One region of the Paraburkholderia sp. GW821-FHT02A12 genome, then DNA from elsewhere that is predicted to be linked to it. Evidence: riboswitches for the same ligand, from Rfam matches in the RefSeq annotation. Region 1 holds a riboswitch; the other holds the start of a gene.
The links. Region 1 has a riboswitch for glycine ahead of AC07WT_RS29120 (D-amino acid dehydrogenase). Riboswitches for the same ligand answer to the same signal wherever they lie in the genome.
Positions count from the first base shown of each region.

Region 2: it holds a riboswitch for glycine, as region 1 does, so the genes downstream of both, gcvT (glycine cleavage system aminomethyltransferase GcvT) here and AC07WT_RS29120 (D-amino acid dehydrogenase) in region 1, are expected to answer to the same signal.

Region 1 covers NZ_JBWKWA010000002.1:1,710,584-1,726,255, forward strand. Annotated here, with positions in the region: gene AC07WT_RS29085 (aspartate/glutamate racemase family protein) at 344-1,051, shown strand; gene AC07WT_RS29090 (DUF2817 domain-containing protein) at 1,213-2,328, shown strand; gene AC07WT_RS29095 (DUF2817 domain-containing protein) at 3,303-4,391, opposite strand; gene AC07WT_RS29100 (aminotransferase class IV) at 5,289-6,248, shown strand; gene AC07WT_RS29105 (glycine C-acetyltransferase) at 6,262-7,470, shown strand; gene AC07WT_RS29110 (Lrp/AsnC family transcriptional regulator) at 7,808-8,299, opposite strand; gene AC07WT_RS29115 (IS4 family transposase) at 9,120-10,316, shown strand; glycine riboswitch at 11,511-11,597, shown strand; gene AC07WT_RS29120 (D-amino acid dehydrogenase) at 11,750-13,033, shown strand; gene AC07WT_RS29125 (FAD-dependent oxidoreductase) at 13,544-13,909, shown strand; gene AC07WT_RS29130 (NAD(P)/FAD-dependent oxidoreductase) at 13,900-14,823, shown strand.
Region 2 covers NZ_JBWKWA010000001.1:4,458,324-4,473,995, reverse strand. Annotated here, with positions in the region: gene AC07WT_RS20705 (branched-chain amino acid ABC transporter substrate-binding protein) at 1-55, shown strand, start outside; gene AC07WT_RS20700 (hypothetical protein) at 281-553, shown strand; gene AC07WT_RS20695 (hypothetical protein) at 562-1,182, shown strand; gene AC07WT_RS20690 (thiamine pyrophosphate-binding protein) at 1,261-2,985, opposite strand; gene AC07WT_RS20685 (L-serine ammonia-lyase) at 3,210-4,598, opposite strand; gene AC07WT_RS20680 (alginate lyase family protein) at 4,626-5,756, opposite strand; gene gcvP (aminomethyl-transferring glycine dehydrogenase) at 5,873-8,803, opposite strand; gene gcvH (glycine cleavage system protein GcvH) at 8,874-9,254, opposite strand; gene gcvT (glycine cleavage system aminomethyltransferase GcvT) at 9,448-10,566, opposite strand; glycine riboswitch at 10,647-10,804, opposite strand; glycine riboswitch at 10,828-10,928, opposite strand; gene AC07WT_RS20660 (hypothetical protein) at 11,081-11,431, opposite strand; gene AC07WT_RS20655 (oxidoreductase) at 11,604-12,653, opposite strand; gene AC07WT_RS20650 (UvrD-helicase domain-containing protein) at 12,989-15,079, shown strand; gene AC07WT_RS20645 (hypothetical protein) at 15,200-15,672, shown strand, end outside.

The DNA.
Region 1 (15,672 bases):
CAGAGTGTTGGAAGCAGCAATATTTTCAAAGTTGTGCGTCAGTCGTGTCGCGACGCTCCCGGGACGTCGGTGGAAAATAACGAAGGATGCTCGTGACAAGTCTGCGAAGGGGCACCCCGAGTACTTGCGCACGCACCGGAGGAGCCGCCACTTGGGACTCACGGCGGCACAATTCCGTGAAACTTCCGAGGGCATCGTGTGGTCGATCGCCAGCAAAAGTGCAGCCGCCGATTTGTACGCGCATGCTTTCAGTGTTAGCTAGGTCGGATTTGCGGAAATTGAGAGCCTTGGGGGTAGGATCTGTTGACCGTGTCACTATGGCCGAACCATTGGAGTTCTTTTTATGACATCACTGTCGACTCGCGCGCTTGGAATACTCAACCTTGAACGTGGACTGCAGCCCGGCGAGTCTCCCCCTAACCCGAGGCCCCGCTCGTTTTTGAATCCCGATACGTTTGGCTTTCCCGTGATATTCGAAACGGTTGAGGGAGCTTGGGCGGAAAGTGTCATTCGGGGCGACCCAACACTTGAGCCAGCCTACATCGCAGCCGCCCGGCGGCTAGTCGATCGAGGCGCAATCGCAATTAGCTCGAACTGCGGCTTTTCAGTCCGGCATCAGGCGGCCGTTGCGTCGTCGGTCAACGTCCCGGTTGCAATGTCAAGTCTGCTGTTACTGCCGATGTTGCTGCTTCAAGTGCCTCATCCTGCAAAAATCGCCGTCATCACTGCGGACTCCGTACACCTGAAGGAGGAACTGCTAGGGGTCGACAATCCAGCCGAGCGCGAGCGAGTCGTGATCGGTGGCATTGAAGGTGGTCAATTGTGGCAGAACGAGATGAAGCGGCCGCCGCCGCTGACCGAGGTAGCGTCTATCGAGGCTGAAGTTGCGGACTGCATCGCGCGAATCCGCACCGAGAACCCGGAGGTTGCTGCCGTACTGTTTGAATGCACAGCCTTCCCGCTGGTCACACACGCGATTCGAAAACTAACGAAGTTGCCGATCTATGATATCACCACGCTCTGCCGAATGATGTTTGAATCCGTCTTCTAGATTTTTCGCTAGTTCGGCAATATAAAACGACTGGCCAGATCCTCTTTTACGTCCGCACCTTCGACTGGTCCTTCCGAGCAGCCTAAAGCGCCCCCTACTTTCAGTGGGATCAATTTAAATTTTGCTGGACGTCAACCTTGTCTGATAAATAGGTGCATAAGATGAACCTTGATAGCGCCAAAGAACTGGCGGCTTCTGTTTTCCACGAGTCGTACGCGGAGGCGAGAACTGCATTCCTGTCTACGGTGCCGTCTCACCGTGAGTATGTCTCACGCTTCAAAGGTCCGAACGGGGAGCAATTATTCACCGATGCGACGTATCTTGGCCGCCCGGACGCGGAAAATCTTCTGATCTTGATATCGGGAACACATGGCCCGGAGGGTTACTGCGGGTCGGCCTTACAGTCGGTGTTTCTGCAGACCGAGCTGGGTCACTCCTTAGTACCGTCGACAGCAGTGCTCCTCATTCACGCATTGAATTCCTATGGATTTGCATGGGACCGTCGATCCACGGCCGAAGGCATTGACCTCAATCGCAACTTCGTGGACTTTTCGAAGCCGCTCCCGAAGAATCACGACTATGAAGCGCTATCCCAGCACTTCGTTCCTACTGAAGTCTCCGGTCCACTAGCCGAAGCCGCACTGGCTGCTCTTGACGAGTTCCGTGAGACCCACGGTGAAAAACGATACTGGGAGGCTAGGATGTCTGGCCAGTACACTACACCTGGCGGGCTCTTCTATGGCGGAACAGCACCCACCGAAGCTCGTAATATCCTCGAACGCATTGTGGGCGATTTTTCCGTTCCGGAACGGCGGAATGTAATCATCGTAGATTATCACACGGGACAAGGTCGTTACGGATATGGCGAACTGATGTGTGAACAGCCATCAGGGCTCGCCGGGTATCGTCGCGCGTTGAACATCTTTGGACCGTCTGTTACCTCTCCAGATCTCGGGACTTCTTCATCGGTCGCGCTTTATGGAACTCAAGACGAATATTGGGAAGGACTTCTCGGTGCGCGACACACGTATGTCGCGCTCGAGTTCGGTACCTATAGTAGTTCGACCATCTTGCGCGATGAACACTGGCTTTTCGCTCAGAGCGAGGAGGTGATTGGGTCGGCGTGCGGTCGAGAGATCCGCGACGCTACGAAACGATATTTCTACCCGAAAGAAGATGAGTGGCGAGAGATGGTCGTCTGGCGTTCCCACCAAGTGCATCGTCAAGCTCTTGCTCACTTGTCAAAGACGCTGCGTAGTGACCGAGAGGAAAAGTGATTTGCGGACGAGGCCGGTGATTTCCAGTACTACCGCCGCAGATACGGCGGGGGACTGCAGTGTCCCGCCGTATAGATTCACTGGGCGCGTTCGGTCTGGGAAAAGCGGCCCCGGAAGATCTATTACGCGTAAGTGTCCTACATATGCCTAGAGCGCAATATCAAGCGCTGTAACGACGTCGGGTTTGTTGCTGCAGCGCAACCCGTTCGCAAACGCGACGTCGTCGATCCGCCGCATCGCTCGAGCGATGCGCGCCGAACCCAGGTCGCGGACCGGTTTATGCGCAAAGCTTCCTTTGGTGGGATGTCAAGTTCTGGCTCGACGACCACTACACCATGGGGAAGTCTTCACCTTTTCGGGGGGCAGGCATCTCGACTTCAGCGACATACTACAGGTCAGCCGCTTTCTCGGACACGTGGTGCGCGGTTCTCCAACAGCATCCCTCAAGGGTTACCTGCCGCGCTCGACACAGCCGACACTGGCCGATTTCGGTAGTCTGTAATTCGAAGTCCTGCACGAGCGCTTTATCGCGCCCATCTTCACAAGGGCCACTTGAGGGCGCAGCCAGGCTAGTTCCATCTGATCGGGTGTCACCTGTTTCCCCCGATGCGTAAAATCTTCGCCGGGGCGGATAACCCTGGCCGTTCTCCACGATGCGGACGGCTTCCATCATCAGTGTCAGGTGTATCGCGCTTACGGTTACGCATCATATCTGGCATCTTCACTGAGTTTTACACGCTTCCGGCGAGAAGTACATTTTCCGGAGGCGAGGCCAGAGCCCAGGTACAAATCCGCTTCGATCAGGTTAACGAAGCTTCGGGACGATAGTAGAGCAGACGGTCAGTTACGCTTCGCAGCACGAATTGGAGGCGCTTGCTTTCGCGAATCAGGTTACTAATCGCGATCAGCGGCACTCGCCCGATCTCTTTCTCACTAAGCGCGCATGAAACAGATCCATAGTGGCAAGGGGCTCCCTATTCGACGAGTGCCTCGAGCGCTTGTCGGTGCACAATGTGGGATCGCCAAACTACCATTTCCTTCCAATCGCAGCGCTGCGGGTAGAAATGGGCTCTTGTCGCGTGTCTTATATGGCGACCCACTTCCCAGTCGACCGCTTCCGGTCGATGCATCAGTAGCCAGTGTTCATTGCGCACTATCGCTGGGTCATGGTACGTTCCGAATCGAAGTTCAACATAGGTTTGCCGCTCATTCAGAATAGATTGCCAAAACGCATCTTGCGACCCATGCAAGGCCACGGACCAAGGTGTTCCCAGATCGATTGAAGCCGCGGACCGGCCGAAGATCTTTATTGCGCGCTTGTAGCCGGTCCGTCCGGAACGTTGTCCGCACGTCAACTCGCCATAGCCGTATTTTCCTTCACCCGTTTGGTAACTTATGATGAGGACGCTATCGCGGCTCGCGACGTCAAAGTCCACCGTAATCTGTTCAAGGGTGCGGCGAGCTTCTGTCGACGCTTTCCCGCCGTAGAACATGCCGCCGGGCCTAGTGTACTGGCCAGACACTCGCGCTTCCCAAAATTTCTGTTCACCGTGACGTGAACGGTATGCGGCGATCGCCTCGTCAGCACGACGGATTCCATTCGGCGTAATGTCTGCAGGCACGAGATAATCGACTAGTTCCTCATATTCGGGATTCGGAGGAAGCGGCTTGTCGAAGTCAACGAAATTGCGGTCGAGGTCGCATCCCTCCGCAGTCGAACGAAGGTCCCAAGCAAACCCGTAGCAATTTAGCGCATGGACCAAGAGGACGGCCGTCGACGGAGGAAGCCTATTGTGAAATCCCGCTTGCAGGAACAAAAGTTGGGCTGCAGAGCCGCAATACCCCTCCGGACCGTGGGTGCCGGACACAAGGATTAGAAGGTTCTTGGCATCCCGCCGCCCAAAATACGCTACATCTGTGAAAAGCTCTTCACCCAGCGGTCCCTTTGCGACGTGGGGGTAAGCGTTCGACGTAGGTGCCGCCTTTAGAAACCGGTTTCGCGCGCCAAGGTATGTATCAGAAAAAACAATAGCAGCGGCATCTTTCGCACCGTCAAAGTTCATTGTATGGAACCTCCCCGTCCCTTGCTTGCGTACATAGCAGAGCCAATCGTGGCAGTTCGCCTCGCGAACCAAGAGCGAAGCGGTTATTTCCCACGCCTACAGGTAGAGTGCGACGACCACATTTTGCAGCTCTTGCTTTTAGTAGGCGAGTCAGCGCCACGCACGACGTCCACATTAATATTACTATGCTCCCGACGCGGGCTTTTCCGAAGTTTTATCCTTGGGCGGTCGCAATTCGGCGCTTTGCCGACAAACAGCGAGCAATTCTCGCGTGTATTGTTTGGGATGCGGCCCTGTCCTGTTGCTCGCTTGTCGGTGCGTTGTCCCCCCGGCGCTCACGAATAACGCCGGAGGTAGCGGTTGGCGACTGCGTTCGAGGCAACTGTGGTGTTCATCGGCGCGGACTTGAGTCCCCGATCCCTTCTGGCGCGCAAGCTCAACGATGGACGTTACGTGCGCACAACTCGTCGTCTCTCAGATGGCGACTTTGCGTTCTCTCCGTCATTAAAGGCTCGGACCTGTTACGGACAACGCGGGAATTCGGCCGAAGCAACCCCCACATTGAGGAAATCCCGCATTAGACGGCGCTACAATCTTTAGGCACCTGATACAAAGGAAGTGGGGCGTTGACCAGCGTTAATCGGACGTTCATTAGTTACCGAAAATTGCCGTTGGGGCTCAAACTGACCGTAACAGACATGTCACGGTATCGCTACTCGCGTCCTATTTCAGGCAATCCCCAACACACCGTCAATTGCTCAACGACGCTCTAGGGCACTTTTGAATGTTCCAGTCGGCGTGAGGCAAGGTTACAGGTTTTTACGACGCGGCCAAAAGTGATGAATAAGCTCACGTAGGCCGTCCACAGACCCAGCAACCGCATTGGAAGAATAGGCGATGACTTTCGCAACAACACAGCTCTCACCCGAGTTTCCCAACGTCGAGGCACGTCACGTCGATAGACGCCGCTATCCACATGGCGTCGCCTATCTGGATGGGCAATACCTTCCGATGTCAGAAGCAAAGGTATCAGTGCTCGATTGGGGTTTCCTGCATTCTGATGCGACGTACGATACTGTCCACGTCTGGAACGGAAAATTCTTCCGACTGGATTTGCATCTCGACCGCTTTTTTGGCGGTGTGGAGAGATTGCGAATGACGCTGCCTTATGATCGGGAAGAGATCACGACCATCCTGAAAAATTGCGTCGCTTTGTCGGGTCATAAATCTGCATATGTCGAAGTGATTTGCACTCGCGGCACGTCGCCGACCTTCAGCCGGGATCCTCGTCAAGCGGAGAATCGTTTTATCGCGTTTGCGGTTCCGTTTGGTTCAGTGGCGAACAAGGAGCAGTTGGAAAGAGGGCTGTACCTTGCCATTAGTGACACGGTTCGCATTCCGCCAAAATCCGTCGATCCTGCAATCAAGAACTATCATTGGCTCGACCTTGTAAAAGGTCTTTACGACGCCTATGACAAGGGCGCGGAGACGGCGCTGGTCGTGGATACGAATGGCCATATCGCAGAGGGTCCGGGCTTCAATGTATTTCTTGTAAAAAATGGGGCGTTAAAGACGCCCGCTTTCGGTGTATTGCCTGGCATCACGCGCCGAACCGTCTTCGATCTCTGCTCGGAAATCGGCTTCGCGGCTACAGCTAGCCACATTACGCGCGAAGAAATCAAAACGGCTGACGAGGTGTTTATTACTTCGACAGCTGGCGGCATCATGCCCGTGACTCGAGTCGATGACGTTGCGATCGGGAACGGAAAGGTGGGATCCAGTACCCGCAAGCTCATGGACCTCTATTGGCAAAAGCACGAAGATCCGGCGTGGACGACTGCGGTCATCTACCAGTGACCGGATGTGTGCTATGAGACAGCAACTTGACAAACGGCTTCGCGACGATCTACAGGAATTATCGTCGCGCAAGCTATTGAAGATCGAGCAGGAACTGGCATCACCTCAATCCGCCCACGTCCGCCTTGGCACGACGAAGGACCGAGAGGTGCTGAACATGTGCGCAAACAACTACCTCGGCTTGGCTAACAATCCGTCGTTGGTGGAAGCTGCACACGCCGGTCTTGACCGACATGGCTTTGGGATGTCGTCGGTGCGTTTCATTTGTGGGACGCATTCGGTTCATCGCGCGCTCGAAACGAGGCTTAGTGACTACCTGCGGACCGAGGACACAATCCTGTTCGGCTCCTGCTTCGATGCGAACGCCGGTCTCTTTGAAGCATTACTCGGTCCGGAGGACGCGGTAATCAGTGATAGCTTGAATCACGCTAGCATCATTGACGGCATTCGACTTTGTAAAGCAAAGCGCTTCCGCTATGGAAATAACGATTTAGGCGAACTTGAGCGTGCTTTGCATGACGCACGTGACAGCAGAACGGTGCTTGTCGTCACCGATGGCGTTTTTTCGATGGACGGCATCGCCGCCAATCTGCCTGGAATCTGCCAGCTCGCGAAGCGTCACGGCGCCCTGGTTATGGTTGACGACTCTCACGCAGTGGGGTTCATCGGTCCGCAGGGTCGTGGAACGCCGGCTTTGCACGGGCTGGAGGCACAAGTCGACATTGTCACCGGTACACTTGGTAAAGCACTGGGCGGCGCGTCCGGTGGATATGTCTCCGGCCGTGGTGAAATCATTGCATGGCTGCGACAGCGTGCGCGACCCTACCTCTTTTCGAACTCGCTGATGCCGGCACTCTGCGAGGCGTCGTTGACGGCAATTGAAGTGGCCGAACAGGCGGACAGCCTGAGGGAAAATCTGGCCGCTTGCACCTCACAGTTGCGCCGAGGTTTGAGTGCTCTCGGGTACCGGGTCTCCGGTATAGATCACCCTATTGTGCCCGTAATAACGGGCGAGGCCGCGGTTGCAGTTCAGATTGCAGACTATTTATTGTCGCTAGATATTCTGGTTGTACCTTTTTCATATCCCGTGGTGCCGGAGGGCATGGCGCGGATCCGCATGCAAGTGAGCGCGGCGCATACAGCGGAAGACATGAGAAAGGTAATCGCGGCATTCGAGTCGGCCCGGAACGTCGTTGAGGGGGCCCGGGCTCAAGCCCTCTAATTTTGCTCGCAAAGGTGGGCGAAGGAAGGCCCAATGGCAGTCTCAGCTCTCATTCGCGACGGGAAGCGGATGCAACGTTGTAGGTCCGTTGCGCCCCGCTTTTCTTGGTCCGAAAAGCAGCCTTCATTCTGCCCGGCCGTGTGAACCTTGTAAAATCGGCCGGCCGGACACCTTGCCATCACTTCAGGAGGGTGACGGAAACAACTTGGCCGGCAAGGAAAAGCAGCGCCCCCTCGGCGCCGCAATCTCAGAACAGTTGCCCCACAGACAGAGTCTAGCTCCGCTGTTGGCGTGGCTGGAAAGCTTGCCAACCCGCGCTCTGGCGTTGGCTCGTCTGCTACCGATCGGAAGGACCACCGAATATTGGATCGTCGGCGTCTATCGGGAATTCAAAGCTGGCTTTAACCCGGTCCATTACAACCATGGTCTTGAAACTCTTGATATCCGGATTTTCGCGGAAGAACCGACGAGTGAATTGCTCGTAGTCGTCCATGTCCTTTGCTGTGATGACAAGCACGAAGTCTGCATCGCCGGTAGCGTAGAAACCCATCATGACTTCGCGAGTGGCTCGAATCGCGCTCTTGAAGCGATCTACGATATCCGCTCTCTCTCTTTCGAGCGACACCAGCACGATCATGGTAACCGCACGACCAAGGGCTTTCGGCGAGACGATGGCCACCTCCGCCTCAATGATTCCCTCAGAACGCAGTCTCTTTAACCGTCGCTGACATGCCGACGATGACAAGTTGACGGCATTGCCGAGTTCATCCGATGTGAGGCGGTTGTTTCTCTGAATCCTCTCGAGGATCGCCGCATCGATTTTATCCATACACGACATGCTTTTTTCCTGCACGATTTGACAGTAGGCCGCTTTATTTAAGCATAGCTCGGGCCGGTTGCACGGTCAATTCGTGTTTTCCTAGGTGCGAGACGCCGTTTTTTCTCGCCCAGCCGCCCCGGTCGAACTGCATGACGCTGATAACCCGCACCGTTCGGATCCACATCGCCTTGCAGTTCAGGTTCATGGGCCTTCTGGCCAGCGAATTCGGTGCACGCACGAGAGTCATCCCGACCTTTTGACTCGGCACTTGTAACGCTTCGCTCGAAATACCGCTTCACAAGCACCAATCCGGTCTCGCTCTTGGCGAAGTAAGGAAATGCTTCACTTGCGCGCGGTGCAGGCTTCGAAAAGAACCCACTGATGCGCCGCCGACAGTGCAAGAGATCGTTGCTTAAGCGTCGGCAATCCTGCACGTTGGTATCTGATTCCTCAAACAGAAGCGGCCCCGTGGCTCCCCACGAGACGATTTCTATATATGTCGAGTCACGGTCCCTGGTTCTCCTCCTTGGGCCTAGCCAAGACGGTAATCCCATAGGCGAAATCCTTCACGACGAAATGCGGTTTTTCGTTTCCCCAGCAAAAAAGCGATCGCCAAATTCACGTGACGGCAATTCGCCAAGGGCCGCGGTCGGACGTCCATCTCTTTCGACGTGGTTTGCGCCTCGCGTGTGAGCAGCCCCAGTTTCGGCAGCCGAGGTGCCCAATGACGGCGATCGGGTTGTATTGAACGGGCTAGGCCCAATACCGTTAACAAGATCGAATTTCTGTTAACTTTCAAGTCTCTGCAACAACAAGAAGAGCTTGAAGGATGGCAAGAACGGAAGCAACGCTGCCCGGCGGGGCGCGGCTGGCGGACTATCTGACGGTGGGGTATCTGGCGCTGAACTGTTCGCTGGGACAGGTCAAGGAGGCGCTCGCGACATGCGGCGTGCAGACGCGTGTGCGGCGCGACATGCCGCGTGAAGTGCTGGTGTATTTCGTGATGGCGATGTGCCTGTATCCGCGCGTGGCCTATGAGGAAGTGTTTCGTCTGGTGATCGAGGGACTGCGGCGCATCTACGGCGACCAGGTGCGCGACGCGCAGGTCAGCAAGGCGGCGATCTCGCAGGGGCGAGCACGGCTGGGCTGGCAGGTGATGCGCGAGCTGTTCGCCCGACAGGCAGCGCGACGCCCGCGGGCTGCAGTTGGGGATTATGCGGGCTATCGGGTCATGAGCGTGGATGGCTCGACGCTGGATATGCCTGATGAGCAGGTCAATGCGCAGGCGTTCGGGTATGCAAAGGGCGGGCGTGGTGAAGGCGCGTATCCACAGATCCGCTTTGTGGCGCTGGCCGAATGTGCGACGCACGCGCTGTGTGAGGTCCAGATGGGCGGGGTGCGCGAGGACAGCGAACAGGCGCTCACGCGGCAGCTGTTTCCGGCGTTCTCGAGCGAGATGCTGGTGCTGGCCGACCGCCTGTTCTATGGGTATGACATGTGGCGCGACGCGGTGGCCACCGGAGCGAAGCTGCTGTGGCGCGTGAAGTCGAATGTGCGACTGCCGTGCGAGGTGCCGCTGGCAGACGGTTCGTACCTGAGTACCGTATATGCCAGCGACACCGACCGGCGACACCAGCGCAACGGCATGCAGGTACGGGTCATCGAGTACCGCCTGGAAGGCGTGCCTGACGCCGAGCCGCAGTATCGCCTGATCACCAATTTGCTGGACCCGGTAGTAGCACCTGCCGTCGAGCTGGCGGCGCTGTATCATCGGCGCTGGAAAATAGAAGAGATGTTCGATGAGATCAAGACGCATCTGTGTGATAGGAAGAAGGTGCTGCGCAGCAAGACGCCTGATCTGGTACGTCAGGAGTTCTATGCGTTAATGCTCACGCACGCGGCGATCCGCCGCCTGATGTACGAGGCTGCCCAGGACAGCGGGCAGCGACCTGAAGACCTGTCCTTTGTCCATGCCGTGCGTGTGCTGAACCGACGCCTGCCCGAGGCGGCGGCAATTCCCCCCTGAGCAATGGCAAAGCTGGAAACAGAGTCTGCTGCGCGAACTCGCCAGCGGGCGTGCGGTGCAAAGCCGCGGTAAACGTAATCCCCGCGGCGTGAAGCGAAAGATGTCGAATTTCCGGATACGCCGACGATCGGAGCCGCTGAATCAGCGAATTTCACCGAAAGTGATCATCAAGTGAACAGTACTGGGGCTAGGCCACTGAAATTTGGTCAATCTGCACTGCATTTTCGTCAGTTCAAGGGCCGCGAGAACGCGTGGGCGCAAACATCGACGAAGATTGCCAACAGTCGTAACATACCTAGCGAGAAACGATGAAATCGAAGCGGCAATCGCTATGAAAGGCCGGCGCACCGTTGACTATCGAGGAGGTCGACCTCGAAGGCCCACGTGCCGGTGAAGTCCTAAGGCAACTACTACAAGGGGCTGAGCGCAAGCACAAATGGGGTTTTCTGTTGTTGTAATGTTGCCTTGCCGACGTAGATGAGAAGGTGAAGGGCTGCTGTACTACAACCGGTCATGTCGGGCTGACGGCCCGGACACTGATGAAAGACGCGCGCGCAAGGGCCTCGTCCGCTGACCGGGAATGAAATCCCTGTAGCCATATCAGGTATGCCTCGCGCAGGTCCAACCCGCTTCACATCACCGCTGGCAGTGCAAAGTGATCGGCTATTCGCTCATGGTGTTATGGCGCGCGTTGGAATAGGTTCGGCGTCGCGTGCTATTCGAGGTGAGACGATGAAGTTCGTCGCGCTCCCGACGAGAGGTATGTTGTCTTGAGCAGTGCGCGACGGAACGGGGAGCCAGACGGGGAAGCGTCGCGCGTACGGACGCCCATGTAGCACGCCGGAGCAAGTGACCTCCGTGAACATCGACATGTCGCCCGCGTTCATCAAAGGTGTCGGCGAACATAACGGACCGAAATTGTGGCCTGCGTCGAGCACGGAAGAGCAGGCCGCGTAGCTGAAAGAGACGGCGCACAGCACGGAGGAAATCACCGCGACCGTGCCGCAGAACGCGGATCATGCGGCCGTGGTGTCGTCGCTCACGCAGAGGCTTAGCAGATGCCCATGTAGCCGCCAGTTGTGATCGCGCTACGCCTGTGCCAATGGGCAAAGGATTTCAGCACAAGGGGATTAATACGGCTAGCCAAATGCTTGCTCCGCGCAGATTTAACGAGTAGGCTTTGCGCTGTTCTGCATTTGCAGTGCGGGAGAGATCGCTCAAAGCGACGCCGACGGAGCAACCGCCCCGGAAACTCTCAGGCAAAAGGACCGTGCTGCAGGAACATCTGGAGAGCGGCGTTTTACGCGCCCACCGAAGGGGAGCTTGTCACCGCACACGTCGGACAGGCGAAACTCTCAGGTACATGGACAGATGGGGCATCGGTGCCGGTTCATCATCGGCCGGCGATGACCAATAAATCTCTGAGCCATGTCATGTCACACATTGCAGTTATTGGGGCTGGGATCACCGGTGTTACGACCGCATACGCCCTTGCCCGCCGCGGTCACCGCGTTACCGTGATCGAGCGCCACCGTTATGCGGCGATGGAAACTTCCTTCGCGAATGGCGGACAACTTTCTGCCAGTAACGCTGAGGTCTGGAACAGCCGCGCGACGATCTGGAAAGGATTGCGCTGGATGTTCATGAAGGATGCGCCCCTTCTCATGAACCCGCGTCCCAGCTGGCACAAGTACAGTTGGATCGGTGAGTTTCTGCGTCAAATCCGGAATTATCGCGCGAACACGATTGACACCGTCCGTCTCGCCATCGCGGCACGTGAACACCTGTTCTCGATAGCGGAGAAAGAAGCCATTGAATTCGACCATGAAAAACGCGGCATCTTGCATTTTTACGCGACACGCAAAGAATTCGAGACGGCTCTGAAAGTGAACGGTCTGCTTCGAGAGGGTGGCTTAGATCGAAGACCCATCACTCCGGAAGAAATACGCACGATTGAGCCCGCATTGCATGGCGAGTTCTATGGCGGCTTCTTCACTGAATCGGACTCGACGGGGGACATCCACAAGTTCACGCGCGGTCTTGCTGAGGCTTGTGTGAAGCTCGGCGTCGTTTTCCAATATGACACCACGGTTTTGTCGATCGATGAAGTACACAATCACGGGCTCGCGATTTCAACGCGCCGTGACGGCCAAGCTGAGATAGCACAGTTCGGAAGCGCGGTCATCTGTGCTGGTGTTGGGAGTCGCGCGTTGGCTTCATACGTCGGCGATCACGTCAATATCTACCCTGTAAAGGGCTATTCGATTAGCGTGATGCTTGACGATAGCACTAGTCAACAGGCGGCGCCCTGGGTGAGTCTGCTTGACGACAAGGCAAAGATTGTCACCAGCCGGCTTGGGAAGGACCGGTTTCGCGTTGCGGGAACCGCCGAGCTCAACGGCATCAATCGGGACATCCGCGCCGACCGCATCCAGCCCCTCATTGACTGGACACGCGAGCACTTCCCTAACGTTGCGACCTCCCGTGTCATCCCATGGGCTGGCCTGCGCCCCATGTTGCCTGGAATGGTGCCAAAAGTAGGCGCGGGTCGTAGGCGCAACATCTACTACAACACCGGCCACGGCCATCTGGGCTGGACACTTTCGGCAGCGACTGCCGAAGCTCTGGCTGAGGTTGTTGGCGATGCCGAAAGTAGCGATACGGAACGAATTGTCCCCCCATCGAATGCCAAAGTCCATGAAGTGGACGTGGCTTGATCTTGGTCCGTCAATTCCGCTCACGCAGCCTGAGAGCCGGGAAATTGGTGCATTTAAGGGTGCAAGCTTCCCGGCCCCAAATTCCCATGCGTCATCTACTTAAAGATTTGTCTTGAAATCACGCGCGGCTGGCCGCCGTGCCAATGACGGTGTGGATCAGGCCCGACTCTGCGTCCACGCCAATGTACGCTTCCATCCCGAAACTTATTGCGTTGCTCGTAAACAAAGACGGCGCGGGTCCACGTTCTTCGAAGTCCAAGGACCGCGCTTGAATGCCGTTGTCGATTCAAAATAAGCGGAAATTGCGCCGGTCGATCGAATTGATTGGGGAAAGTCCGCTTCGGCGGCGTAGTACGCGTGGGCTAAGGAAAATTAAGCCAGTTGCAGCAGCTCAGCCTTGAACCGGTCTTCGTTGGCCAAAACCCGTTCGTTGAGCGGGCTCAAGCCGCGCCAGTGAAGAGAAAACAAGCAAGCTGATACCGTCGTCTTTTCTTACGACAGGCAAGGAATATGTTGGATGCAATCGTTGTTGGAGGGGGTATCGTAGGCATCTCTGCCGCACTGGCGCTTCAACGGCGCGGGATGAAGGTCATGCTGCTGGAACAGCAGTCCGTTGCGCAAAACTGTAGTTCCGTCAGTGCGGGCGTAATCTATCCGGGCGCATTTCCTTTCAGCACCCACTATCGCATTCCGGACCTGCCGACCGCCTTCTTCAAGTCAAGTTCTTCTACCGCGCTCGATTGGCGCTCGGCTGCCAGGCTCCTTCCGTGGGCGATCAAATACGCGAAGTCATCGACCTCGGGCATGGTCTGGCATGGCACAGACCTACTACATGATCTTTGCCGGCACTCACTTCGGTCTTATGGTTGCTCTTAGGCGCCGACCTGCCGCCGATCGCTAGAAGCGGCTACTTGGCCGTTCATCTCTCCTCCCCCGAAGCAGACCGAGCCGTCTGCTTGAACTCGATTCGCACCTCGCTCGGCGCGGCTGCACGGATGGTGTCGGGCGCAGAGTTGGCGGCGCTAGAGCCCGCCATTTGCGGTCTCGCAATTGGGCCAAATGCGGCCGATGCGAGTTTCCTTGAAGGATCAGCTCACGTCGTAGATACCGCCGCATTTGTGGCCAGTCTCGTGGATGTATTTGTGCAACGTGGAGGCCTCAATTGCGTTGACAGGGCGCAGAGCGTCGAAAGCGCACCGGGTGGAAAGGCCACCGTAAGATGTGCTCGAGCGGACTACTCAACCCGAACGGCTGTTCTCGCGACTGGCGCGCACTCTAACCGTCTCCTGGCAGACTGCGGTCATCGCATTCCGCTTGTTGCTGAGACGGGATATCACCTTGAGTTAGACGTCGATCCTGGTTTCATTACTCGACCTGTTTCGATGCCGAGTCTAGGAGTTGTTCTGGCGCCGAGCGAACACGGGGCCCGGATCTCGGGAATCAGTCACTTCGGTGCGCCAGGTTTTCGCGGTCGCCCGAGCTTGCTGTTGTCTGCGCTGGATCGCGTGCGCGAACGTCTACCTACGCTTAGAGCTCGCCCTGGATTCGATGTGCGCAGCGGTGAACGTCCAGCTACGCCAGACTCCTTGCCGGTCATCGAGCAGGTACCCGGCCATCCATCCATTTTTGTGTCCACGGGGCACGGACATCTCGGACTTACGTTGGCCGCTGTCTCGTCAGGGATTCTGGCGGACTTGGTGACTGACGGCTCGTCCAGATATGCAAGCGAACTAAGCTCGCGAAGATTCCGCAGAACCGCGAAGCGCCACTCGGTTCTGCAAGCGGCATAGACGGTAGGCGACAACCAACCTCTAGGATACTCGCGCCACGACCCCCAATGCAGAGAGATAGCAGCACGATGGTTGCGCAGTGATACCGCGATCAAGTTCAGCAGGTTTACAGCGGGAGTTCGGCATTTCTTAGTCGATTCTTAACGCCCGACGCTGGGTGCTGCAAGACAGTCGAACAATGTCCGACAGAAAACGACACGCACGTTTTCAGTTCATGCAATTGCTTCACTTGCGACGTTTAAGAGGATGGAGAAGTTCATGAAAAGTGTGGGGCTGTCTTTGGGAACAATGGTCCAAGATTGGCTGGCGCCCGATCCTAAGAAAGGGTTCAGAGTCAGCCACCACAGACGGTCCAAGCATGGGCGCTATGTTTGCGTCGCGGTGCATCCTCCCACAAGAACGTGAAGGAGCCGCTATGCGGATTGCAGGACCTAATGGAACGCTCAAGCTGAGGTCAAAGCTTCCGATGGAGCAGGCAATGGCTAGTCCGAGATCAGCTAACGGCGTGTGGTCACTAGTCCATCTTCGCAGCAGGGTCTCGGAATTTGCGGCGCTTCATCTCTCCTGTTCGCGACGGAAGCACATGAGCACCGGGGGCGAAGGTGGTTCTCGTTGTTTAAGAAGCTACCCGCGATACCGTGAGAAAAAAGAGGCGGCGCCCGTGTTGTCGGGCGAAGCGCCGCCAAACCACCTGAGAGTTGCGCCGATCCCTGTCAGAGGCGACGCCCGAGCATCATGCAGTCCGCTGGAAGCGAGGCCGACCGGGGGCCTTTGGTGAATCGAAGCGAGAACAATTGTAGAGATACGCGGTGGCGGAAAATCAGAGAATGGCAGTCGCAAGACGCGATT
Region 2 (15,672 bases), on a different contig from region 1:
GTACAAGGTTGTCGACGGCAAGTGGACGACGCTGCAAAGCGTGGGCGGGAAGTAAGCTGTTTTTAGCTGTTTGCCTGAACGTAGAAAACCCCGCTTCGGCGGGGTTTTTTATGGGCTCGTGTTTGGGGTTCGCCTGTGGACACCCATGTAGTTAGCCTTCTCCCGAAAAAAAATTCATCGACAATTCCTTCGGGCGGCGCGAGATCACGATCGCGTGTTTTATACGAGACCTATCGTATAATAGGGGGTGCGGTTGTCGATACCGAGCAAGTACAGGCAAGTGAAGCGGGCGGTTATTGCCGCGCTCAGATCTGGGAGGTTCCAGCATGAGGCGCGCTCCGGCATTAACGTCAAAAACCTTCTGTCGACGGGGCAAGTTACCGCCGAATTCGTGGAGGTTCTCATTGCCAGAAGCGATGGCACGCAATACAGCGCGTCGCCTCACCATAGTGTCGCGTCGATCGATGTTCATATCATCGAGTCAGGCGGTTGGTACGTGAAGTTTTACTTCGTGGGCGATCCCGACACCATGTTTATCAGCGTGCACCAGTGAGCGAAGCCATGAAGATGAAACTGTATGAGGACGGTGAGAAAAGCAAGGCGATCTGTCACCGCTGCAAGCAGCTTGTGAGCACAAGCTTTGCGCGGCGCGATGTGCCTTTCAGCGACGGTAAAGGTGAGGTCAAGAACGTCCTCGCGGCAGTGTGCGATGTGTGCGGCGAAGTGGCCGCGGTTCCGGCGCAATCCACGCCAGCCATCAGGGAAGCACGGCGGAAGGAAGTCAGACCGATCGAGGCGCAACTGCCGGCCATTTATCTGGATATTCTCGACCTGGCCGCTTATATCGTCGATAGCGCAAGTTCGACTGAATTCCGCAAGGTTCTGATGATCCTTTACCTGCATCGGTTTGCTTCCGGCGAATTTCCACGGGCCAGGCTGATCAAGGCACATCGCTCGGCGTCGGAGCGCTTCAAGGAGCGCCGCGGTACGGCGCGCCGGCGGCTTTCCATGAAAGTGACGCCACGCATCGCTGAAGATCTGAAGACATTGATGCATGACACGACATTGAGCCAGACGGAAGTCATCAAGTCGGTGATCTATCAAATCCATGCCGACGTCGTTGAGTCCCGCAAACCTGAACTGATGAGAGAACTCGGGGCGTTGTCCGTCGTTTACGCCTAACTACCGCGCGTTCGTCACGCAAAAAAAGCCCCGCGCTTTCGGTTGCGGGGCATTTTCTTTGATGCACGGCGCGGGCGGTTACGCCGACTCTCCCCGCAGCTTGCGCCCCTGCTCCCGAATCTGCTCCAGCGTCGCGCCTGGCGTGCTCGCCTCTTGCAGCATGCGAATCTCGATCACCGCCGCACGCTTCGCCTCAATCGCGCGCTGCAACGCCGGCAGAAAATCTTCGGTGCGCTCCACCGTTTCGCCGTGCGCGCCGAACGACCGCGCGAACGCCGCGAAGTCCGGATTCGTGAGGCCGGTACCGTGCACGCGATTCGGATAGTGCCGTTCCTGATGCATCCGGATCGTGCCGAAGTGGCTGTTGTTCACGACGATAAAAATCACATGCAGGTCGTATTGCATCGCTGTCGCCAGTTCCTGCGCGGACATCATGAAGCAGCCGTCGCCGGCTAACGCGACCACTGCGCGTTGCGGATAGAGCGACTTCGCCGCAATCGCCGCCGGCACGCCGTAGCCCATCGCGCCGCTGGTCGGCGCGAGTTGCGAGCGGAAACGCCGATACGAGAAGTGCCGATGCAGCCATGTCGCGTAATTGCCGGCACCGTTGGTGACGATCGCGTCTTCGGGCAGATGCGCGCGCAATTGCTGGATGACTTCGCCCATTTGCACGTCGCCTGGAATCTGACGCGGCTTGCGCCAGTCGAGATACGCGCTATGGGCCTCTTGCGCCGTGCCGGACCATGCGGGCGTGCCGGAAGACGGCTTTAACCCGGCAAGCAGCGCGGTCAGCTCCGGCATGCCGGAGACGATCGGCAGATCCGCCGCGTACACACGCCCGAGTTCCTCCGCGCCCTGATGCACGTGAACCAGCGTTTGTCTGGTCTTCGGGATATCGAGCAGCGTGTAGCCGTTCGTGGTTGCTTCGCCCAAGCGAGGACCCAGTGTGAGCAACAGATCCGCATCGCGGATGCGTTGCGCAAGCGCCGGATTGATGCCGAGGCCGACGTCGCCGGCGTAGTTCGGATGTTCGTTGTCGAGCGTGTCCTGGAAGCGGAACGCGAGGCCGATCGGCAGTTGCCAGTTCTCGACGAAGCGTTGCAGGTCCGCGCACGCTGCCGGCGTCCAACCGCTGCCACCGGCGATCACCATTGGCCTTTGCGCACCTTCCAGCAGTTGCCGCAACTGTTCGATCTGCGCCGCGGACGGCGATGCCGCGACACGCTTGTAGGCTGGTGCGCCGGCAACGACAGCGCATGCATCGCTCAACACGTCTTCCGGCAACGACAATACGACCGGTCCCGGACGTCCCGAGGTCGCCGTGTGAAACGCATGACTCAGATATTCGGGAATGCGTCTGGGGTCGTCGATTTGCGCGACCCACTTGGCCATTTGACCGAACATGCGCCGGTAGTCGATTTCCTGAAAGGCTTCGCGATCCAGATGCTCGCGCGCGCATTGACCGATCAGCAGAATCATCGGCGTCGAATCCTGGAATGCGGTGTGCACGCCGATCGACGCATGCGTCGCGCCCGGTCCGCGCGTGACGAGCGCAACGCCCGGACGGCCGGTCAGTTTTCCGACTGCTTCAGCCATGTTTGCAGCCGCTGCTTCGTGCCGGCAGACGATGGTCTGGATACGATCGGTTTCGTCGTGCAGCGAATCGAGGACGGCGAGAAAGCTTTCGCCGGGCACACAAAAGACACGTTCGACACCGTGCGTCAGCAAGGCGTCGACGACGAGACGCGCACCGGTGGTTTGGGCGGTGGGAGAACCGGAAACGGGCGTATTCGGCAGCGACATTGCGATGAAGCCTCCAGACATTGCGTGAGTGCGGTCGGATGGTGCCGCATCGGCCGGAACCCAGCCGATGAGCGCTCGCACAGCTTACGCCGACAGCGCGTCGGGTGTCACGGCGCAGCGCAACTGTCATCCGTATGCATCACATGAGATGCACCAACAAAAACGCGGGCTGAAGCCCGCGTCGTCTGTCACTTGCGATCACGCACAACCACGCACAACCGCTCTCAACACTCGACGATATTCACCGCCAAGCCGCCGCGCGACGTTTCCTTGTACTTCGTCTTCATATCCGCGCCGGTCTCGCGCATCGTCTTGATCACCGAATCGAGCGACACGTAGTGGCTGCCGTCGCCGCGCAACGCCATCCGCGCCGCATTGACTGCCTTCACCGACGCCATCGCATTGCGCTCGATGCACGGAATCTGCACCATCCCGCCGACCGGATCGCACGTCAGCCCGAGGTTGTGTTCCATACCGATTTCAGCCGCGTTCTCGACCTGCTGCGGCGTGCCGCCCATTACCGCGGCGAGCGCGCCGGCAGCCATCGAACAGGCGACGCCCACTTCGCCCTGGCAGCCCACTTCCGCGCCCGAAATCGACGCGTTCAGCTTGTACAGAATGCCGATCGCCGCCGCCGTCATGAGAAAGTCGATCACGCCTTGCTCGTTCGAGCCCGGCATGAAGCGCGTGTAGTAATGCAGCACGGCCGGAATGATGCCGGCCGCGCCGTTGGTCGGCGCGGTGACCACGCGCCCGCCCGCAGCGTTTTCTTCGTTGACGGCGATTGCGTACAGGTTGATCCAGTCGACCATCGACAGCGGATCGCGCAGCGCCAGTTCCGGATTGCCCGACAGCGCGCGATACAGCTGCGGCGCGCGGCGTTTCACCTGGAACGGGCCGGGCAAATTGCCGTCAGCATCGGGATTGTTGATGCCGCAACCGCGCGCCACGCACGACTGCATCACGTCCCAGATCTTCAGCAAGCCTGCGCGCGTCTCTTCTTCGGTGTGCCACACGCGCTCGTTTTCCCACATCAGCTGCGCGATGCTCTTGCCGGTCGATTGGCACAGCGCGAGCAACTCGTTGCCGCTGCGGAACGAGTGCGGCAATTGATCGACGGCGCTCAGCACCTTCGTGTTCGGCGCGCCGGCCGTCACCACAAAGCCGCCGCCCACCGACAGATAGGTGGACTCGCGCAACGTCTCCCCTTGCGCGTCGAACGCGCGCAGCTTCAGGCCGTTCGGGTGCTCGGGCAGTGCCTGCCGATAAAACGAAATGTGATCTTTTTGCACGAACGGCACGTCGTGCGTGCCGAGCAAAGCCAGCTTGCGCGATACCCGTACCGCTTCGAGCCGCTGCACGATCGTGTCGGGGTCGACGGTGTCAGGCGCATCGCCCATCAGCCCGAGCATCACGCCGCGATCCGTGCCGTGGCCCTTGCCCGTTGCGCCGAGCGAACCATACAGATCCACCTTCACCGATGCCGTCGCGTCCAGCAGCCCGTCGCGTTCGAGCCCTTGAGCGAACATCAGCGCCGCGCGCATCGGCCCCACCGTATGCGAACTGGACGGACCAATGCCGATTTTGAAGAGGTCGAATACGCTGACCGCCATGACTGCTCCCTGCTGATAAAAGTGAGTTTAGCGCGCCGGCAGCGGTAAGCACACGGCGAGCCACGCGGGCGGCGTCGGCGCGAGCTGCAGCGCGATCGGCGTATAGCGTCCATCGAGACGCGCCGCCAGGTGAAACAGTTCCGTCGCGTTCTTCGGGTCCCATTGACCCGAATAGCCGGGCAAGCCGGCCTCGCGACGTTTGGCATCGAACGCGACGTTCGAATGCACGAATTCTTCATGCGTCTTGCTGCCATCCGCATACGGCGCAAGCCAGTTGAGCGCGCCCTCCAGCGATGCGCCGTTCGTGCCCTTCTCCGGCAACCAGTTGCGGTTGTGGCGGCGCGCGGCGAGCGCGGCGGTCACGAGCGGTTGCAGGTCATAGGTGACGTAATGCAGTGCGTCGCGTTCGCCGAAATCCACGGTCGAGCCGTCCGGCGCGATGTTGTCGCCGATATGCTCGTCAAACAGGCGCTGTGCCGCATTGATCATCTTGCGGTTATCGAGCGTGAACGCGGCCATCGCAACCAGCTTGATTCGATGACTCTGCCAGTTGTTGCGATACGTGCCCTTGAGCGGGCGCGGCTGCGCGTCGATCTGCGCGATGTAGCCGCTGGCGAGCTTCGTCAGAAACGCCATCGACGCGTTGCGGGTTTTCACTGGCAACGCGCTCGCGGTCATGTCGTACGCGAGGATCAGGCCCTCAAAATGGGTTTCGTCGATGGGATTGAAGTTCGGCTGGTAAGTCGTGACCCACGCAAACAGCAAACGGTCGACCAGCTTCAGATAACGATCGTCGCTGGTCGCGCGCCATGCCAACGCGGCGTCGCGCAGCAGGGGGAGATCTTTCTCCGCCTCGACACTCTGATCGTAGATGCCCTCGTGCGGCAGCGTGCCTTCGGTATGCAGTGTCGCGAGCGCTCGCGACGGGTCGTTCAGATGCGCCTGCACATTGCTCACCAGGGCTTTGACGCCGGGATCGGCGTTGGTCCGCTCGCTGGTTTGCAGCGCGGGCGCCGCACAAAAATTCATCGCGGCTTGCGCCTGCCGCAGCGGCAGCAGCACGGCCGCGCCAGCCAACAATAGCGCGCACGTCTGCTGCCACGTCTGGGCTCGCCTTATTTCGGTCCGGCTTTGCATCAATCGCACCTTTCGCGCCATGCGAAACTCCTCGTTGGGCTGATTCGGTGTGTGATGTTAGCCGTTTGCGGGCACGAACGACAGAACCGCGCAGCGCCCGCTTACAACCTGCGGGCAATGCGCGGTCATGGCGGCGATTACTCGTAGTCGGCGACCGGCACGCAGGAACAGAACAGATTGCGGTCGCCGTACACGTTGTCCGCACGGCCGACGGGCGGCCAGTACTTCTTCGCGATCAGAGTGGGCAGCGGATAGGCTGCGGTTTCGCGCGCATACGCATGCTTCCATTCATTCGCGATGACTACCGCTGCCGTATGCGGCGCATGCTTGAGCGGATTGTCTTCGCGGTCCGAGCGGCCTTCTTCGACCGCGCGGATTTCCTCGCGGATCGCGATCATCGCTTCGATGAAACGGTCGAGTTCTTCCTTCGATTCCGATTCGGTCGGCTCGACCATCAGCGTGCCCGGCACCGGAAAGCTCATGGTCGGCGCGTGGAAGCCGTAGTCGGCGAGGCGCTTGGCGACGTCGTCGACGGTAATGCCGCTCGTCTCCTTGAGCGGGCGCAGATCGAGAATGCACTCGTGCGCGACTAGTCCGCCCGGGCCCGAATACAGCACCGGATAATGCGGCGCGAGTTTGTTCGCGACATAGTTCGCGTTGAGGATCGCGGTTTCGGTGGCAGCGGTGAGGTTCTTCGCGCCCATCATCGCGATGTACATCCACGAAATCGGCAGGATCGAAGCGGAGCCGTACGGTGCGCCCGATACCGCGCCAATGCCGTTCGGCGTGCGTTCGTAGCCCGACGAAATCTGGTTCGGCAGGAATTGTGCGAGATGCGCGCCGACTGCGACCGGACCGACACCCGGTCCGCCGCCGCCGTGCGGAATGCAGAACGTCTTGTGCAGGTTCAGATGCGACACGTCGCCGCCGAACTGGCCCGGCGCGCACAGGCCGACCATTGCGTTCATGTTCGCGCCGTCCACATAGACCTGCCCGCCGTGCGCATGCACGATCTCGCAGATTTCGCGGACGTTCTGCTCGAACACGCCGTGCGTCGACGGATACGTGATCATGATCGCCGCGAGCTTCCCGGCGTGTTGCGCGGCTTTCTTCCGCAGGTCTTCGATATCGACGTTGCCTTGCGCGTCGCACGCGACCACGACCACCTGCATGCCGGCCATTTGCGCCGACGCCGGGTTCGTGCCGTGCGCCGAAGCGGGGATCAGGCAGACGTTGCGGTGCCTTTCGCCGCGCGACGCGTGGTACGCGTGAATGATCAGAAGGCCCGCATATTCGCCTTGCGAGCCGGCGTTCGGTTGCAGCGACACGGCCGCGTAGCCGGTAGCCGCGACCAGCATCTGTTCGAGCTGATCGATCATTTCGCGGTAGCCGACCGTTTGCTCAGCCGGAGCAAACGGGTGAATCTGACCGAATTCGGGCCACGTGACCGGCAGCATTTCCGAGGTCGCGTTCAGCTTCATCGTGCACGAGCCGAGCGGGATCATCGAGCGATCGAGCGCGAGGTCCTTGTCCGACAGGCTGCGCAGATAACGCAGCATTTCCGTTTCCGAATGGTGGCGGTTGAACACGTGGTGCGTGAGATAGGCGCTGGTGCGCTCGAGCGCTGCCGGCACCGTGCTCTGTGCGGGGAGTTCTGCGTCGAGGGCATCGATTTGCGGGACTTCGTCGACAAAGGCTGCTTGCGCGAACGCGGCGAGCAGGTCGGCTAGATCGCTGCGCTTGGTGGTTTCGTCGATCGAGATACCCACGCGCGTGTCGCTCACGCGGCGCAGATTGATGCGCCTGGCCGTCGCCGCGTCATGCAGCGCCTGGGTGCGCGCGCCGGTTTCGAACGTGAGCGTGTCGAAGAACGTCTCATTGACGAGCGTGTAGCCGAGCTTTTTCGCGCCGGCTGCGAGCAGCGCCGCGATGCGATTCACGCGCAGCGCGATCGTCTTGAGGCCTTGCGGGCCGTGATAGACCGCGTACATGCTCGCCATGATCGCGAGCAGCGCCTGCGCGGTGCAGACGTTCGAGGTCGCTTTCTCGCGGCGGATATGCTGTTCGCGCGTTTGCAGCGCGAGACGCAGCGCCGGATTGCCTTGCGCGTCGACGGTCACGCCGACGAGACGCCCCGGCATCTGACGCTTGAATTCGTCGCGCACGGCGAGGTACGCCGCATGCGGGCCGCCGAAACCGACCGGCACGCCGAAACGCTGCGTATTGCCGACGGCCACGTCCGCGCCCCATTCGCCCGGCGGCGTAAGCACGGTGAGCGCGAGCAGATCGGCGGCGACCACCACATGGCCGCCCGCGGCGTGGATCGCTTCGGTCAGCGCGCGGTAGTCGCGCACGTCGCCGTTCACGCCCGGGTATTGCAGCAGCACGCCGAACGCGTTGGCGTTCGCGGCGTCCGCGGCCGGGCCCACTTTCACTTCGATGCCGGCCGGCGTCGCGCGGGTCTTCACCACTTCGATGGTTTGCGGCAGCACGTCGTCGGCCACAAAGAACACGTTCGACTTCGGCTTGCCGATGCGTTGCAGCAGCGTCATCGCTTCGGCGGCGGCGGTGGCTTCGTCGAGCAGCGATGCGTTCGAGATCGCCAGACCCGTCAGGTCGACGATCATCTGCTGGAAGTTCAGCAGCGCTTCCAGACGGCCCTGCGAGATTTCCGGCTGGTACGGCGTGTACGCGGTGTACCACGCCGGATTTTCCAGCACGTTACGCAAGATCACCGTCGGCGTGTGCGCGTTGTAATAGCCCTGCCCGATGTACGAGCGGAACACCTGGTTCTTGTCCGCCAGTTCACGCAACGCGGCGAGTGCTTCGGCCTCGCTCTTCGGCTGCGCGAAGGGGCCGAGCGGCAGCGTTTCGCTGCGGCGGATCGTCTTCGGGATCACGGCGTCGATCAGCGCGGCGCGCGATGCGAAGCCCAAGGCTTCGAGCATCGCATGCTGGTCGGCCGAATCCGGGCCGATGTGCCGTTCGGCGAAGGCGTCATGCACTTCGAGCGCGGCGAGCGAGAGAGGAGTGCGGTTCATCAGACGATCCGGGTGTTCGAGCTTCATGGGTGTCCCTGGCGGTGCGGCGCGCCATGCTGACGGAGGCCGCACCTGACGGTTTAAACGAGTAGGTGGATCAGGCGCCGATCGACTTCGAGTACGCGTCGGCGTCGAGCAAACCATCTTGCGTGGCGCCGTCGGCCGGCTTGATCTTGAAGAGCCAGCTTTCGTACGGCGCACTGTTGACCGAATCAGGCGTGTCGGCCACGGTCGTGTTCGCTTCGATGATTTCGCCCGAGACCGGGGCGTAGATATCGGAAGCGGCTTTCACCGATTCGATCACGGCGACGGTGTCGCCTGCCGTAACGGTCTTGCCCAATTCCTGGACTTCGAAGAAGACGATGTCGCCGAGCGCTTCCTGCGCGTGGTCGGTAATGCCGACCGTCAGCGTGCCGTCCGCCTCGGTGCGGACCCATTCGTGCGATTCGGTGTATTTCAGATCGGCCGGGATGCTCATCGGATGCTCCTATGCGGTGTAATTCGGTAGGTATTTAATAAAAGGGCTCCCAAACCTGTCGCTTCACGCCAGGCCCCGAGGGGGCAATCCCCCAATCCCCCAAGGGGACTTCCTTCGGGGCGGGGGACTTCCTGCGGAGCGGAAAACTTGGGGCGGCCCGGGGTTTTCTTGAGGGAGACGCACGCGCGGCCGCTTAAACCGCAAGCACTTTGCCGTTGCGCACGAACGGCAGTTTTACCACGCCTGCGGGAAGGGCTTTGTCACGAATCTGAACGTGAACGGTGTCGCCCGGCTGCACGCCTTTCGGCACGCGTGCGAAGGCGATCGATTCCTGCATGGTCGGCGAAAAGGTGCCGCTGGTGATTTCGCCGTCGCCGTGCGGCGTGACGACTTTCTGATGCGCACGCAGCACGCCTGCCGCCTTGCCGTTTTCCTTCAGCAGAATCAGGCCGACGAACGCAGCCTTCGAGCCTTCTGCTTCGAGCTTGCCCTTGCCGACGAAGTCGCGCGGCGACGTCAGATCGACGGTCCATGCGAGGCCGGCGTCGAGCGGCGAGACGTTGTCGTCCATATCCTGGCCGTACAGGTTCATGCCGGCTTCGAGGCGCAGCGTGTCGCGCGCGCCGAGGCCCGCCGGACGCACGCCTTGTGCTCGCAGCGCGTTCCACAGCGCGACGACGTGATCTGCCGGGACGATGATTTCGAAGCCGTCTTCACCGGTATAGCCGGTGCGCGCGACGGTCAATTCGCCGAACGGCGTGCCTTCGACGCGCGCGGCGTTGAAGGGCTTCAGAGCTTCGGTGGCGTTGCGTACGGCCGGTACGGTTTGCCAGACTTTTTCGCGCGCATTCGGGCCTTGCACGGCGACGATCGCGTAATCGCGGCGCGGCGTGATGGTCAGGCCGAAGCCGCTTTCGGCGTTGAGCTGGCCGAACCAGGCGATGTCTTTATCGGCGGTGCCGGCGTTGACGACCACGCGGAAGTGATCTTCGCCGAAGTAATAGACGATCAGATCATCGATCACGCCGCCGTTCGGGTTCAGCAGGCAGGAGTAGAGCGCGCGGCCCGGCGTTTGCAGCTTGGCGACGTTGTTCGCCAGTGCGTATTCGAAGAAGGCGCGCACGCGCTCGCCGGTGAAATCGACGACGCACATGTGCGAGACGTCGAACATGCCGGCGTCGGTGCGCACGGCGCGGTGTTCGTCGATCTGCGAGCCGTAGTTGACGGGCATGTCCCAACCGCCGAAATCGACCATGCGGGCGTTGAGCGCACGATGGGTGGCGTTGAGCGGAGTGTGTTTGAGTTCGGTCATGGGGCCTCGGGCATCTCGCGAAACAAAAAAGGCCATGCGGCGCGACGCCTCGCGGCCTGATGCCTGCGAGCGATGCGTTGCATGACCCCTCTGTCCTCGATACCTGAGAGATTGCGCTGCCGGGCGACGTGATTCGAATCGCTACGGTGAAACGCGCGCCCCTTCGGTGGGCAGCCTGCCTAAGTCTGAGTCATATGCACGACGCAGACGGCTACTGCCGCTCTCCAGAGTGCGAAAAACCTTGGCCGTGAGGCGGGTTCTTCGACGCGGTCGGTCCTTTTGCCTGAGAGTTTGCGGGTGTGCCCCTTCGGCGGCGCGGCCTGCTGAAAAATGCGGCCAGCGCGCTCTCCCGACGCGTGCGGCGAATGTACGCGAGGGCCGGGGGCTTGTCAAATAAAGGCCTGCAAGCGGCATGCCGATTGGCGCGGCGGGATCGCGTACCTCAAAAAAAAAGCGCGGGACGTGATGCCCGCGCGATTGCTGCCGTTGTTTCGATGCCCGACTTGGTGCGCGATTATTCGCCGATGGCGTGGGCTGCGTTGTCCAGTTCCTGATTCAGCACGCGTTGTTCGTCGCCGGAGATGCCGCCGCCGTGCTGTGCGGCCATGTCGTGGGCTTCCTGACGGATCACGTCCAGCCGATGATGCAGCGCGGCGCCTTGCGGGGGCGGGTAGTAGCCCTCGTTCACGCGGGCGTCGATACGGCGGCCGAGATTATCGATGCGGCCGTCGACCTGATGGAGACGTTGGTCCGCGATTTGCTGCGGATTGGGGCGCGGCGCGGGCGCGGGTTGGGGGGCCACCACGCAGGCGGCCAGCGAGGTGAGCAATGCGCATGCGGTGAGTGCGCGGATGGAACGATGCATGGATTCTCCCGAGTTTGTTTTGTTGCCTGGAATAGGAACGGTTTCACCTTGCCGGGCGCTGACTGCTCGGGTGGGTTTTTTGTAACGGGATATTCCTTTCCGGATTGTCAGTTTTGGTTTTTTGGGCGGCGGCATTTGTCTGTTTGCCCCCGCGCCGCTGGTTTTTTCTTTCTTATCGAATACGCTCAAATCCCAGCCGAACCCCTTCATCCGAGCTCCGGGCTGCAAGCTCGACAACCGTCATGACATCGACAGCATCCTGCGCGCTGACAGGAAACTTCACGCCGTTCTGAATGGCATCAGCGAGCGCAATATAAAACCCGGCATAGTTCCCGTTGCGAGTGGGAACCTCGCGTTCAACCTCTTGCGAGCCTTCAAGCACACGCAATACGCCCGCCGTATTGCCGGCGCCAAACCCCTCATCCCCCGGCCGCAAGCCGGCCTTCAACTGATCTTCCTGCGTATCGAGCCCGTATTTCACATAGCTGCCGCGCGTGCCGTGAATCGCAAACCTGGGCGCGACCAGCGCCGTCAGCGCGCTTGCATGCAACACGACCTCGAACGCGCCATAGCCCAGCTGGATATGCACATAATCCGGCGCGCTAGCCTGATCGCGATGCGCCCGGACCGTCGCCGAAACCGTCGCCGGCGTGCCGAACAACGCCAGCGCCTGGTCGATCAGATGCGGTCCGAGATCGAACAGCAAACCGCCGCCTCGCGAAGCCTCCTCGCGCCAGCGCTGCCGAATCTCCGGCCGGAACCGGTCGAAATGCGATTCATATTGCGTGATGCGCCCCAACTCGCCGCTGGCGAGCAGATCGCGAACGGTCAGAAAATCGCCATCCCAGCGACGGTTGTGAAAAGGCACGAATAGCCGGCTGCGGACGAGCGCGATGTTGGCGAGCGTGTGCGCGTCGGCGGCGGTGAGCGTGACCGGCTTGTCGACCACCACGTGCTTGCCCGCTTCGAGCGTTCGGCGAGCGAGGTCGAAGTGCGTGTCGTTGGGCGTCGCGATCACGACGCAGTCGATTTCGTCGAGCGCGAGCAGCGCGTCCAGATCGGCGACCACCTTCGCGTGCGGATAGTCGGCCAGTGCGTGCTCGGGTTGGCTGGTCGCGATCGCGGCGACGCTCGCCCGCCCGCAGTGCTCGATCACCGGCGCGTGGAAGGTCGCGCCGGCAAAACCGTAACCCATCAATCCAATCTTCAACGATGCGGACATGCGTGTCTTCCTGCAAAAACGGCGCGCCGCTTTGCCACCGCGGCGACGGCGCGCAACAACGTAATTGTGGCATGTCCCGAAGACGGACTGTCAGCGTCGTCGCGGGTGTCTGTCGGAGCTATCTGTCGTCGCGGCTGTTAAGGCAGCCACGGCGGGCCTCCGTGTGCTTCCGTGTTAACATCGCTCCTCTCGCGCGGATCGCGGCGAGCCGGAACGCCCTTCGCACCACGAGAGGCGCCCGTTCCAGCCGTCCGCTCTGCGCAGCATGCCCCCGGGGCCTTCGGTCTGGCGACCCGCACCCAAGCGCCCTCAACCGCATTACCCATCCACAGACGATGTCCGCAGGCCTGAACCCCGCTCAAAATGAAGCGGTCCGTTATCTCGACGGTCCGTGTCTCGTGCTCGCCGGCGCAGGCAGCGGCAAGACGCGCGTGATCACGCAGAAAATCGCGCACCTGATCGAAGCCAAAGGCTTCGAGCCGCGCCACATCGCCGCCGTCACGTTCACGAACAAGGCCGCGGCGGAAATGCGCGAGCGCGTCGGCAAGCTGCTCGAAGGCAAGACGCTCACCACGCCCGGCAAGGAAGGCCGCAAAGTGCCCGTCAATCAGTTGACGGTCTGCACCTTCCACTCGCTCGGCGTGCAGATCCTGCGTCAGGAAGCCGAACACGTCGGCCTGAAGCCGCAGTTCTCGATCATGGATTCGGACGACTGCTTCGGCATGATTCAGGAACAGGTCGGTTCGACGGACAAGGGCTTCATCCGCAAGATCCAGTCGATCATCTCGCTGTGGAAAAACGGCCTGATCATGCCCGAAGAGGCGATCGCGATCGCCGCGAACGAGGACGAGCACCAGGCCGCGATCGTCTATCGCAACTACGTGGCGACGCTGCACGCGTATCAGGCGGTCGATTTCGACGACCTGATCCGCCTGCCCGCCGAACTCTTCGCGAAGAACGAGCAGGTGCGCGACCGCTGGCAGAACAAGCTGCGCTATCTGCTGATCGACGAATATCAGGACACCAACGCCTGCCAGTACGAGTTGCTGAAGCAGCTGGCCGGCCCGCGCGCGGCGTTCACGGCAGTGGGCGACGACGACCAGGCGATCTACGGCTGGCGCGGCGCGACGCTCGAAAACCTTGCGCAGCTCGGCAAGGATTTCCCGAAGCTGCATCTGGTGAAGCTGGAGCAGAACTACCGTTCGACGGTGCGCATTCTGACCGCCGCCAACAATGTGATCGCGAACAACCCGAAGTTGTTCGAGAAGAAGTTGTGGTCCGAGCACGGCATGGGCGACACGATCACTGTCACGCCGTGCAACGACGAAGAGCACGAAGCGGAATCCGTGGTGTTCCGCCTGTCCGCGCACAAGTTCGAACGGCGCGCGAATTTCCGCGACTACGCGATCCTGTATCGCGGCAATTTCCAGGCGCGCATCTTCGAGCAGGTGCTGCGGCGCGAACGGATTCCGTATGTGCTGTCCGGCGGGCAGTCGTTCTTCGACAAAGCCGAGATCAAGGATATCTGCGCCTATCTGCGCCTGATCGCCAACGCGAACGACGACCCCGCGTTCATCCGCGCGATCACCACGCCGCGCCGCGGCGTCGGCAATACGACGCTCGAGGCGCTCGGCTCGTTCGCCGGCCAGGCCAAGGTGTCGCTGTTCGAGGCGGTGTACATGGGCGGCATCGAGGCGCGGCTCTCGCCGCGTCAGATCGAGCCGATGCGCGTGTTCTGCGATTTCATGCAGCGTCTCACCGACCGCGCCGAGAAGGATGCCGCAGGCACCTTGCTCGACGAACTGATGGACGCGATCCACTATGAAGCCTATCTGTACGATGCGTTCGACGAACGTCAGGCGCAGGCCAAGTGGCAAAATGTGCTGGAGTTCATGGAATGGCTCAAGCGTAAGGGCACCAAGGCTGAGCCCGATCTCGGCAACGGCGGCGAAGCAACCGGCTACGACAATGCCGACGGCCTCGCCGACACCGGCAAGAATCTGCTCGGCCTGATCCAGACGGTCGCGCTGATGTCGATGCTCGAAGGCAAGGAAGAAGATCCGGACGCGGTGCGGCTCTCGACGGTGCACGCATCGAAGGGGCTGGAGTATCCGCACGTGTTTCTGGTGGGCGTGGAGGAAGGCATCATGCCGCACCGCGGCGGCGCCGACGACGAACCGGTCGACGACGCGCGCATCGAGGAAGAGCGCCGCCTGATGTACGTCGCGATCACGCGGGCGCAGCGCAGCCTGCATCTGAACTGGTGCAAGAAGCGTAAGCGGGCGCGCGAAACGGTGGTGTGCGAGCCGTCGCGCTTCATCCCCGAAATGCTGCTCGACGATGCGCCGCCGCCGACGCCCGAGGAAGCGCCGATGTCGCCGAAAGACCGGCTCGCAAGTTTGAAGGCGCTGTTGCAGAAACCCTGAATGTGAACGCGAGCGCGCGTTGGCAAAACCCCGCGCGCGGCAGGTGCATCGGCGGTTTTGAAGGGCGCGGGCGCTACAGTGGCACGGCTCGATAACTGGACGTTACACGGAGACCGTTGCATGACCACGCCGCCCCTCGCGCACTATCGCCGCGCGCTCGAAACCTACATCGACGCGAAGGACAACACGCGTGCCGAACGCATCGCCGAGGCCTTTGCGCCGGACGCGGTGCTGACCATTTCGTTGGCGACGTCGAATATCGCGTTTCCGGCGCGCACCGTCGGAACCGATGCGATCGCGAAAACGCTCGTGAGCGATTTCGGCGCTCAGTATGCGCAGTGCCGGACCTATTACGTGTGCGACTCGCTGACGGTCAATGACCGCACGATCGACGCTTTACCGTGGCTGGTGGTGATGCGCGAACTCGCGACCGGGGCCTTGCGCGTCGGCCATGGCGTGTATCGCTGGAGATTCGATGACGCGGCGAACGTCACGGGTTTTCATATCCACATCGCGCGCATGGATGTCGTGCCCGATGCGGACGGTGCCTTGCTCGCAGCGTTGCAAAAGGGCTTGAGCTATCCGTGGCTCGC